One region of the Cytobacillus sp. FSL R5-0569 genome, then DNA from elsewhere that is predicted to be linked to it. Evidence: riboswitches for the same ligand, from Rfam matches in the RefSeq annotation. Region 1 holds a riboswitch; each other region holds the start of a gene.
The links. A riboswitch is a leader RNA that binds a small molecule or an ion and turns the genes downstream of it on or off. The one in region 1 is predicted to bind thiamine pyrophosphate.

Region 1 (2,203 bases):
GTTAAATGATGAATGAGTGGGGTATGTTCTTGTAACTGCTGAAAGACTCTCTCAACTGCTTCACTTGAAATCGCCATTATCTTTCCTCCATCTTTGCTTTGTTGTATAACTCATAAAAATGATTTGTCGGACCATGCCCATTACCGAGTGCTAGGCTATGCTCAATCGCTATGGAAATATAATTTTTCGCAGACTGTATGGCCTCAATAAGTTCTTCCCCTTTTGCTAACCCAGCAGCAATGGCAGATGATAGAGTACAACCTGTACCATGGGTGTTTTTTGTCTCTACTCTTCGACCATTAAACCAGTTGAAACTTTGTCCATCCCATAATAAGTCATTCGGTTCTCCTTCTAAATGTCCACCTTTTAATAAGACGGCTTTTGGCCCTAATTCATATAATTTTTTACAAGCTTGCTCCATATCATCAACCGTGCGAATTGTCATACCCGAAAGTACTTCAGCTTCAGGAATGTTTGGCGTAATTACAGTCGCAAGTGGTAACATTTTCGCTTTTAATGCTTCAATAGCTTGTTCCTTTAAAAGATGATGTCCACCTTTTGAAACCATAACAGGATCTAACACAATCACTTTTGGACTATAATGATTTAAACGGTCTGCGACGATTTTTACAGTCTCACTAGATGACAACATCCCGATTTTGACAGCATCAACTTGGATATCATCAAACACAGCTTCTATTTGGTCTTTTATAATATTGATTTCTATATCCTGTACCGAACGTACCTCTACTGTATTTTGAGCGGTAATCGCCGTAATGACGGACATGCCAAACACACCATTGGCGGAAAAAGTTTTAAGATCTGCTTGAATCCCAGCTCCTCCTCCTGAATCAGAACCTGCGATCGTTAATGCTGTTTTCATTGATGTAACCTCCAATAGCTTTATTCTTAATTAATACTCTTAATAAACCATATCCTAAAATTGCTCCAGTAAACGAGCTCACCATAAATGCTGGTAGGAATCCGAAAAGGGTTGCTTCTTGTCCTAAAAGTAATGTACTAATCGGATAAGTCGCTACTGCCCCTATCATTCCTGTTCCAACGACTTCACCTAGTGCTGAGAAGCCAATTTTTTTCGTTTTTTGATAAAGGAACCCTGCAAGTAATGCGCCAATCATACTCCCGGGGTAGGCAAAAACACTTCCAGTCCCCATCATATTTCTCAATGTAGATGAAAGAAACGCTTGACTAACGGCATACCATGGTCCAAGAAGTACAGCAGATAATACATTCGCCAAGTGCTGAATCGGAAAAATTTTCGCTATTCCAATCGGAATAAAAATGAGACTACTCGACACAGTAGTGATGGCTGCAATCGTTGCCGTCATCGTCATTTTTTGGATTTTATTCATAGACCTTTCCTCCTTTCGATAAAAATAAAAAAGCCGCTATTTTGAATAAGCGGCTTTGGTCATCATGATATGTATGACGTCACTCGCTTCCCTACGCTAGTATTAACTAGATCAGGTTCAAAGGGTTCATCTCAGCCAAGTATTTGGCACCCCTAGCATTTATTCATATATAAAAAAAATCCTCTACTTCCAAAAGGAAGCGAGGACGACTACATCGACACACTTCCCTCCACTGGTACAAACCAGATCAGGTTCAAAGGGTTTTGAACGGCATTCAATCTCAGCCTCTATGTGAAGGCACCCCCAGTGAAAACTTATAATATATGATGTCAATATAACATGAAATGATAGAAATGAAAATAAAAAACATTGGATAGAAACGATGTTGCGACATAAAACGTTATGATATGATATTTTATATAACATTCGGGAGGACAGTCTATGGAAGATAAGAGTATTGTACTTATTGGGTTTATGGGGGTCGGAAAGACATCCATAGGCACGGAATTAGCTAAGAAATTACAGTGGGGTTTAATCGACACGGATGAACGCATTGAACAACAGTTTGGGATGTCAACTTCAAAAATTTTCCTTGATCATGGTGAAGAAGTTTTTCGAAAAGCTGAAAGCGAATTGATTGAACAACTATCTGCCGAAGAAAAACAGATTCTTTCATTAGGCGGCGGCGCCTTTTTAAACAGTAAGAACCGCGAAATTTGTTTACAAAACAGTACCGTTGTCCTTATCGAGCTCTCATGGGAAAATTGGCTCGATCGATACCCATTGATTAAAGATACAAGACCGAAATTGAATGGTCTTTCTACTGACGA
Region 2 (2,203 bases), 200 kb from region 1:
GACCAAATAAAGTCCATCCTAAGGGTCCTTTAACTGTTATAAATAGAAACGGTGTGAACGTTCCAGCAATAAAAAAGTAAATGGAAGAATGATCGAGAATCTCAAATACATCCTTTGCTTTTCCAGCAGGTAAACTATGTAGCAAAGTTGATGAGAAATATAAAATAACCATCGTTGTACCAAAAAGAACAAAGCTGACAATATGCCAAGGTGTTCCATATAAGGATGAAAAAACAGTTAAAATGACGAGAGCCGCAATACTTAATAGCGCACCAATTCCGTGTACGATCGCGTTGGCGATTTCTTCTCCCTTTGAAAAAATATGTGTTTCCAAGTAGTATTCACCCATTCTTTATCCAAAATCATAATTCTAGTATAAACATATTTTAAGCTGATAAAAAGTCGAAAGCTTTCATTATAAAGAAAAACTTCACCGAACGAGAAGGGGGGGGAGGGTCTGGTCTAACGGCAGAGAGTTTAAATGCTTGGAGAATATTTGGTGTTATCCATCCTTGAGTCAATGCCAATTTAAGCCGGGTATTACGTCAGTTGAAGCATTCATCCAACTTGTTTCATAATGGTTACTGAAAGAGAAGCTCGACATTGCTTATTTACTAAACTTGCAGTTTTCATTTAGGTTGACATTTATTGATAAGATGATAACATAACTTTGAAAGCATAATTGAATAAATCCACTAGGGGTGCCTTTAAAAGGCTGAGATTAAAGTGTAATAACTTTAAGACTCTTAGAACCTGATCTGGTTGATACCAGCGTAGGGAAGTGGCGTATATAAATTTAGTTAACATTATAACTATAACTAAATGAATAATGTATACAGTAACCACTTTCTTATAGGAAGTGGTTTTTCGCTTTTCTGGATTTTTTATGCTCGATAAAAAAAAGAGAAGAGGTAGAAATGATGACAACAAAAGAAACGTTTACACAATCGTTAAGGAAAGAAGTCCATGATATATGGGAAGCGAATTTTGAACACCCTTTTGTTAAAGGAATTGCTAAGGGAGATTTACCAATTGAGTGTTTCCGCTTTTATGTGTTACAAGATTCTTACTATTTATCACATTTTGCTCGTGTGCAAGCAATCGCTGCTTCTAAAGCAGAGAATTTATATATGACCTCAAGAATGGCCTCGCATGCGCAAGGTACCTATGAAGCTGAACTAGGGTTACATAACAAATTTATGGAGGTATTAAAAGTTTCTGAAGAAGAGTTAAACCAGTTTAGACCCGCTCCTACTGCCTATGCATATACATCCCATTTATATCGTGTAGCAGAGACAGGCACAGTTGGCGAGGTCATCGCTAGTTTGCTTCCGTGTTATTGGATTTATTATGATATTGGGCAGAGCTTTAAAGGGGCAAAACCAAAAGAAGAAATCTATCGTACCTGGATTGATACATACGGTGGAGAATGGTTTGTTAAACTTGTACTGGAACAAATTCATCATCTTGATCGGCTTGCTGAAATGGCATCTGAAACAGAAAAAGAAAAAATGAAAATGGCATTTACCATTAGCTGTCAATATGAATTAGCTTTTTGGGAAATGGCTTATACCCAAGAAAAGTGGCTAAGTGATAAAACATATGCATAAAACTTCATAAATGAAAGCGGGAATAGTGTTAACAGAATAAGGTTAGTTCATACTAACTCAATTCTGTTAACATCATACCCTTTATAATCGTTGTAGTATCAGGTTTGTTTATGGAATAAAGACAATTTGTTGTATCGGATTTTCCTAAAAAGAAGTTCGGACTTCAAAAACTACTCATCTAGTCAATAGAAATGACTTCTACTTCTCCACCCTCATAGACATATAAACTTCCTATATATATATAATGACAATAAGCGTATAATGAGAGACGAATGTTAAATTGAGGAAGGCGTTTTAAAAATGAATAAACAACAAAGTAAGTACAGATGGGTTGTATTTGGTGTTTTACTTTTAGCCTATTTATTTATGGTTAGTCAAAGAACAGCACCTGGTTTAATTACTGATCAATTAATGGAAGAATTTCATTTAACTGCAGCAACGATTGGGCTGATAACGAGTATTCAATTTTTTGCTTATGCTGGATTGCAAATTCCCATCGGATTATTCTCTGATAGATTTGGTCCCAATGTATTTCTAGTCGCTGGAACACTGCTAAACGGGCTAGGTACCATCCTGTATAGTTCGTTAGATAA
Region 3 (2,203 bases), 2.2 Mb from region 1:
TCCTCTGCAAATGCGTAATAACTCTCATTTTTTTCAGGTCTACCATTATATGTAGAGCCATCCTTCACCTTTAATAGATCATACGCGTACCTTTGATGTTCATATACGTAATGGTAATTAATAAATTCATTTGTGCCACCCCAGAAAACAAACCAATCATCCATCACCGGCATAATGTATTCATTCTTTGTATAAATCTTATCTGTTTCTGGAAAGACAAAGTAGGGTTTCAAATAGAAACTGACAATTGTATATTTATCATCGAATCCAACCACAACTGCTTTTGCTTTTGAGTTATCTACCCATACGAACTGACCAATGCCTAAGACATCCGTCCGTGACGTAAGATGATAACTACGCACACCTTCATTAAAAGCTGCGCTCATCTCAATAAATGCCGATAATGAAACCATTCCTTGAAACACTTTTGAAGTTGCTTCATAAATTGTTTTAAAATCTTCTCTTAACCAATGATCTATAAACCTATCAGGATCCATTGACCCTACCATACCCTCTACCTCCGTAAGTTTTATTAAGATGAAAAAATTAAACGATTCTCAAGAAATATTTTGCAATTAATAGTAAAGAAACCGCCAATAGTTACTTTAATTTCACTTGAATCTTCTAACTTACCTTTCAAATCCCCTCTTAATGCTAGACCTAAATTTTCATCCTGTAATTCACCATTTACATACAACTTTTCTCCGTTAATCCAATAATTTTCGATTAATATATGATTTCCATGATGGTTTACTTCAAAAACCTTCTTCATATCAATCACTCCTTGATTATTCTACGACTATCTAGGGAATAAGTTTCACAAATAATTTGTTTTTTTACTACCAAAAAAAGATTCTTGAATTCTGATGAAAGTCATAGTATATTCTAACCGAGGATAAATTTAATACTTCCACAAGGGGAGCCTAATATGGCTGAGAGTGAGCGAGTTCGTTCTGACCCTAAGAACCTGTTAGATAATGCTAGCGTAGGGATCGTGGTTTTGGATATGAGCAATACTAGGCATCCATCACCGCCTATGTATTGCTTTTTTTCATGACAAAAAAGTAATACAGGTTTACTCGTTCGCTTCTCTTTTCGGAGAAGGAGGAAAAACATGAAACAAAATAAAACACTTTTTATGGTGGAAATTGCTATATTTGCAGCTTTGGCATTATTACTTGATTTCTTATCAGGCTTACTGATGGGGAGATTTTGGCCACAAGGTGGGTCCATCTCACTTGCTATGGTACCGGTTTTCTTAATGGCCTTTCGTTGGGGTGTTAAAGGCGGCGTCTTAACGGGCTTACTATTAGGAGGACTTCAAATCTTAACAGGAGCTGTTCCTTTTCATTTCGCCTCTTGGATCATTGACTATTTCGTAGCCTTTGCTGTTGTCGGACTCGCAGGCATCTATATGAATAAAGTTGTGCAAAATTATCAAGACGGCCAATTTGCCAAAGCAAACATGTATGTTATTAGTGGCGTTTTCTTAGGAAGTTTCTTACGCTTCTTATGCCATTATTTATCAGGCATTATCCTATTTGGTGCCTATGCTCCGGCAGATCAACCTGTCGCACTTTACTCACTCGTATATAACGGAACATATATGCTACCTACCTTTATCGTATGTGCCTTAGTCGTTGTCATGCTTTACACAACAGCCAATAAGGTCCTTCTTAAAAAAGCATATTAATCATAATCATCTAAAGGCTCTGGGGGAACGCAGGGCCTTTTTTTCAAGTCAACGTTTTGGGGGATTTTCGCACGATGAATGAACTGTGGAATCAGGGTGACATGTACATCGGCGTGATATCCATAAGATAACCATGCAAAATGAAAGCGCCAAAAGCAGCTAGACAAACCAACATCTTCTCTTCTATTTTCTCCTTGAGACCGGCAGTTTTCTTTTTGGATTTCTGAGAGGGGGAGTAGACACATCTTTATCCTTACTTTTTTTAGCAGCACTTTTCTTCCGTCAATGTCAATCTAACGATGAACACTCTTGATTATTTATGAATTTGCAACAACTATTATCTACGGTAGTTTAAACCAACATCATCTGTTTTCTTTCTTGTGATTTTTGTACGTAAACACGATCGCGCAGTTCTCTGACTTTCCCTGCTCTCTTTTGCGCGTAAACACAATTTGCGCGCAGTTCTCTGACTTCCCCTTCTCTCTTTTGCGCATAAACACGATTTGCGCG
Region 4 (2,203 bases), 2.1 Mb from region 1:
GATTCAACAATCGAAAATCTCCTTCGCTACCGAACCTTTAATTCCATCGATTTCTTCGGCTTCCGTCCCTTTGCTAGACTACCAGAATCAATTACTCGGTGCAGTGACAGTTGTTGGATTTAACGATAAGATGCCTAAGGAAGCATCGGATCCGATGAGCAAGCAACTGCTGAAGTTTCACCTACAAGCATCTTCTATGTTTGGCTATCGATATAAACAAGGAAAAATTGAACAATACTGATTGAACGTTCAATCGACCGTTTTAACATCTAGTAGAATAAAATACTAGTGAGAAAATTAAGTTGTTATTTTAAAAATATCCTTTTCTGCGAATAAATTGGAGTTTAGCTTCGACTTAGTCTCACATTTGCTGATATAAGCTCTTTACTGATTTATCAACCTACAAAATAAGTCCATTTTATTGAAAAAGGCCGCCATAAACAAAGATGACGACCTTTTTTATCTTAGTTCATCGTCAATCCATGATCAACGACTAGATTTTGTCCCGTAATCGCTCTAGCGCCTGGAGAGGCTAAGAAAACAACGGCTTCTGCTACGTCTTCTGGTTTTGTCACACGGCGGATAGCAGAGTTATCAGCCACAATCGCAAATACCTCAGGGGTAGTAACAGCACTTGCATCCGTTGTTTCTAATAATCCACCGGAAACCATATTCACATTAATATCATACTGTCCGAGCTCTTTGGCCATATTGCGTGTAAAGCCAATTAATGCCGCTTTGGCTGTTGTATATTCATGGTAGGCAACGACTGGGTTCTGGTAAAGATTCGTGCCAATACCAATCACACGGGCTTGCTGTGAATCCTTTAGAGCCGGAAGAGCAGATTGAACAACATTTAAGCTTGCTTTTATCGCGCCTTCAAACTGGGTTTGATAGCTAGCCCAAGATAATTCCTCTACTTTCGCCTGTGCCACAGGATCAAATTTAAATTGAACTAATGCATTATTTACAACGATATCCAAGCGACCAAAATGAGCAATTGTGTCTGCTACCATTGCTTTTACTGCTTGATGATCTCTTACATCAGCTTGGATAGCCAATGCACGATCTTGTCCGATTTTTTCAACTACTGCATCTGCTTTTTCTTTATTATTAAAATAATTAACGACTACTTTGTAGCCCTCCTTACCAAACTTTTCAGCAATTGCAGCTCCTAATCCACGACTTGCTCCTGTTACTAACACGACTTCTTCTCTCACGCTATTCCCTCTTTTCAATAGATGTAATTAAAAATGTTCAGGGAAACAAAACAAAAGGCTCCCCGAAAATGGAGAGCCTACCATACATATGCATATAGTTGGAAGATGCTCCCTACGATCGTCTTAACGAACAGGTTCTAAGGGTCAGGTTTTAACCTTCTCAACTCATTTTCTGAGTCCCCCTGCAACAATTTTTAATTATTTTTAGTTTAGCATACAAATAGTTTCCTAGCTATGAATCGAAGTTCATTTCGAAACTGACCATTTGCTTTATGTTTCTCACCATTGTTTTAAACGGGGATTCTTATCTAGAATCGATTCATATTGTTTCTCATTACCGTAGAGGCTATTCGGGTCAAGCAGCTTATATCTCTCATATTTTTCTAATCGATCTTTTTCTTTTGCCCAGCCTAAATGCTTGACTCGCATTGTGGATAAACTGTGGGTAAGTTGGAAGATGTTTTCTGGAAATCTCCCACAATGCTGTGGTGTTTCTTTCCAGACAGGCTGAAAGGTTGATCTAACTCTTGCTAGAAATGGACGGTATAAGAAATGTGCTTGCCAGTATTCATCTTCACGATAATGGTCTTCATCCCACATATCATACAGTCTAAAACAGTACAGGTCGATAGTATCCTGTTTAACAAAGTCATCAATATAATCAATAAAACTCTCCTCAAACCATTCATCTGCGTCAAGATTTAATACCCAACCTAAAAAACCATTCGTTGCTTCTAACCACTGTTGTTTTCTTAGTTCCACTTCATTGGCAAACTGGGAGCTTGCATTCTTGACCAATTTAATTGGCATACCTTTTAGTTCTTGCAAGAAAATCGATATAGTCTGATCAGTACTAGCATCATCTATAATCACAGCTTCATCGATAAATGGCTTTACTTTCTTTAACATCGTTTGTAAATAACGACCTTCTTCATTCTTCACAATCATCGATAAGCGAATTTGATGGCTTTCTGCTTTTTCTG

Region 2: it holds a riboswitch for thiamine pyrophosphate, as region 1 does, so the genes downstream of both, tenA (thiaminase II) here and thiW (energy coupling factor transporter S component ThiW) in region 1, are expected to answer to the same signal.
Region 3: it holds a riboswitch for thiamine pyrophosphate, as region 1 does, so the genes downstream of both, thiT (energy-coupled thiamine transporter ThiT) here and thiW (energy coupling factor transporter S component ThiW) in region 1, are expected to answer to the same signal.
Region 4: it holds a riboswitch for thiamine pyrophosphate, as region 1 does, so the genes downstream of both, MKX78_RS01855 (3-oxoacyl-ACP reductase) here and thiW (energy coupling factor transporter S component ThiW) in region 1, are expected to answer to the same signal.

Annotation. Positions count from the first base shown of each region.
Region 1 is NZ_JBBOWW010000001.1:2,479,292-2,481,494, forward strand. Features, by position in the region: gene thiM (hydroxyethylthiazole kinase) at 1-77, opposite strand, end outside; gene thiD (bifunctional hydroxymethylpyrimidine kinase/phosphomethylpyrimidine kinase) at 77-883, opposite strand; gene thiW (energy coupling factor transporter S component ThiW) at 852-1,373, opposite strand; TPP riboswitch at 1,445-1,537, opposite strand; TPP riboswitch at 1,581-1,688, opposite strand; gene MKX78_RS12725 (shikimate kinase) at 1,815-2,203, shown strand, end outside.
Region 2 is NZ_JBBOWW010000001.1:2,677,739-2,679,941, reverse strand. Features, by position in the region: gene trhA (PAQR family membrane homeostasis protein TrhA) at 1-334, opposite strand, end outside; TPP riboswitch at 688-797, shown strand; gene tenA (thiaminase II) at 921-1,610, shown strand; gene MKX78_RS13630 (MFS transporter) at 1,911-2,203, shown strand, end outside.
Region 3 is NZ_JBBOWW010000001.1:269,274-271,476, reverse strand. Features, by position in the region: gene MKX78_RS01490 (M23 family metallopeptidase) at 1-509, opposite strand, end outside; gene MKX78_RS01485 (hypothetical protein) at 533-772, opposite strand; TPP riboswitch at 906-1,010, shown strand; gene thiT (energy-coupled thiamine transporter ThiT) at 1,115-1,693, shown strand; gene MKX78_RS01475 (hypothetical protein) at 2,045-2,203, opposite strand, start outside.
Region 4 is NZ_JBBOWW010000001.1:342,393-344,595, reverse strand. Features, by position in the region: gene MKX78_RS01860 (IclR family transcriptional regulator) at 1-241, shown strand, start outside; gene MKX78_RS01855 (3-oxoacyl-ACP reductase) at 465-1,220, opposite strand; TPP riboswitch at 1,313-1,414, opposite strand; gene MKX78_RS01850 (glycosyltransferase) at 1,500-2,203, opposite strand, start outside.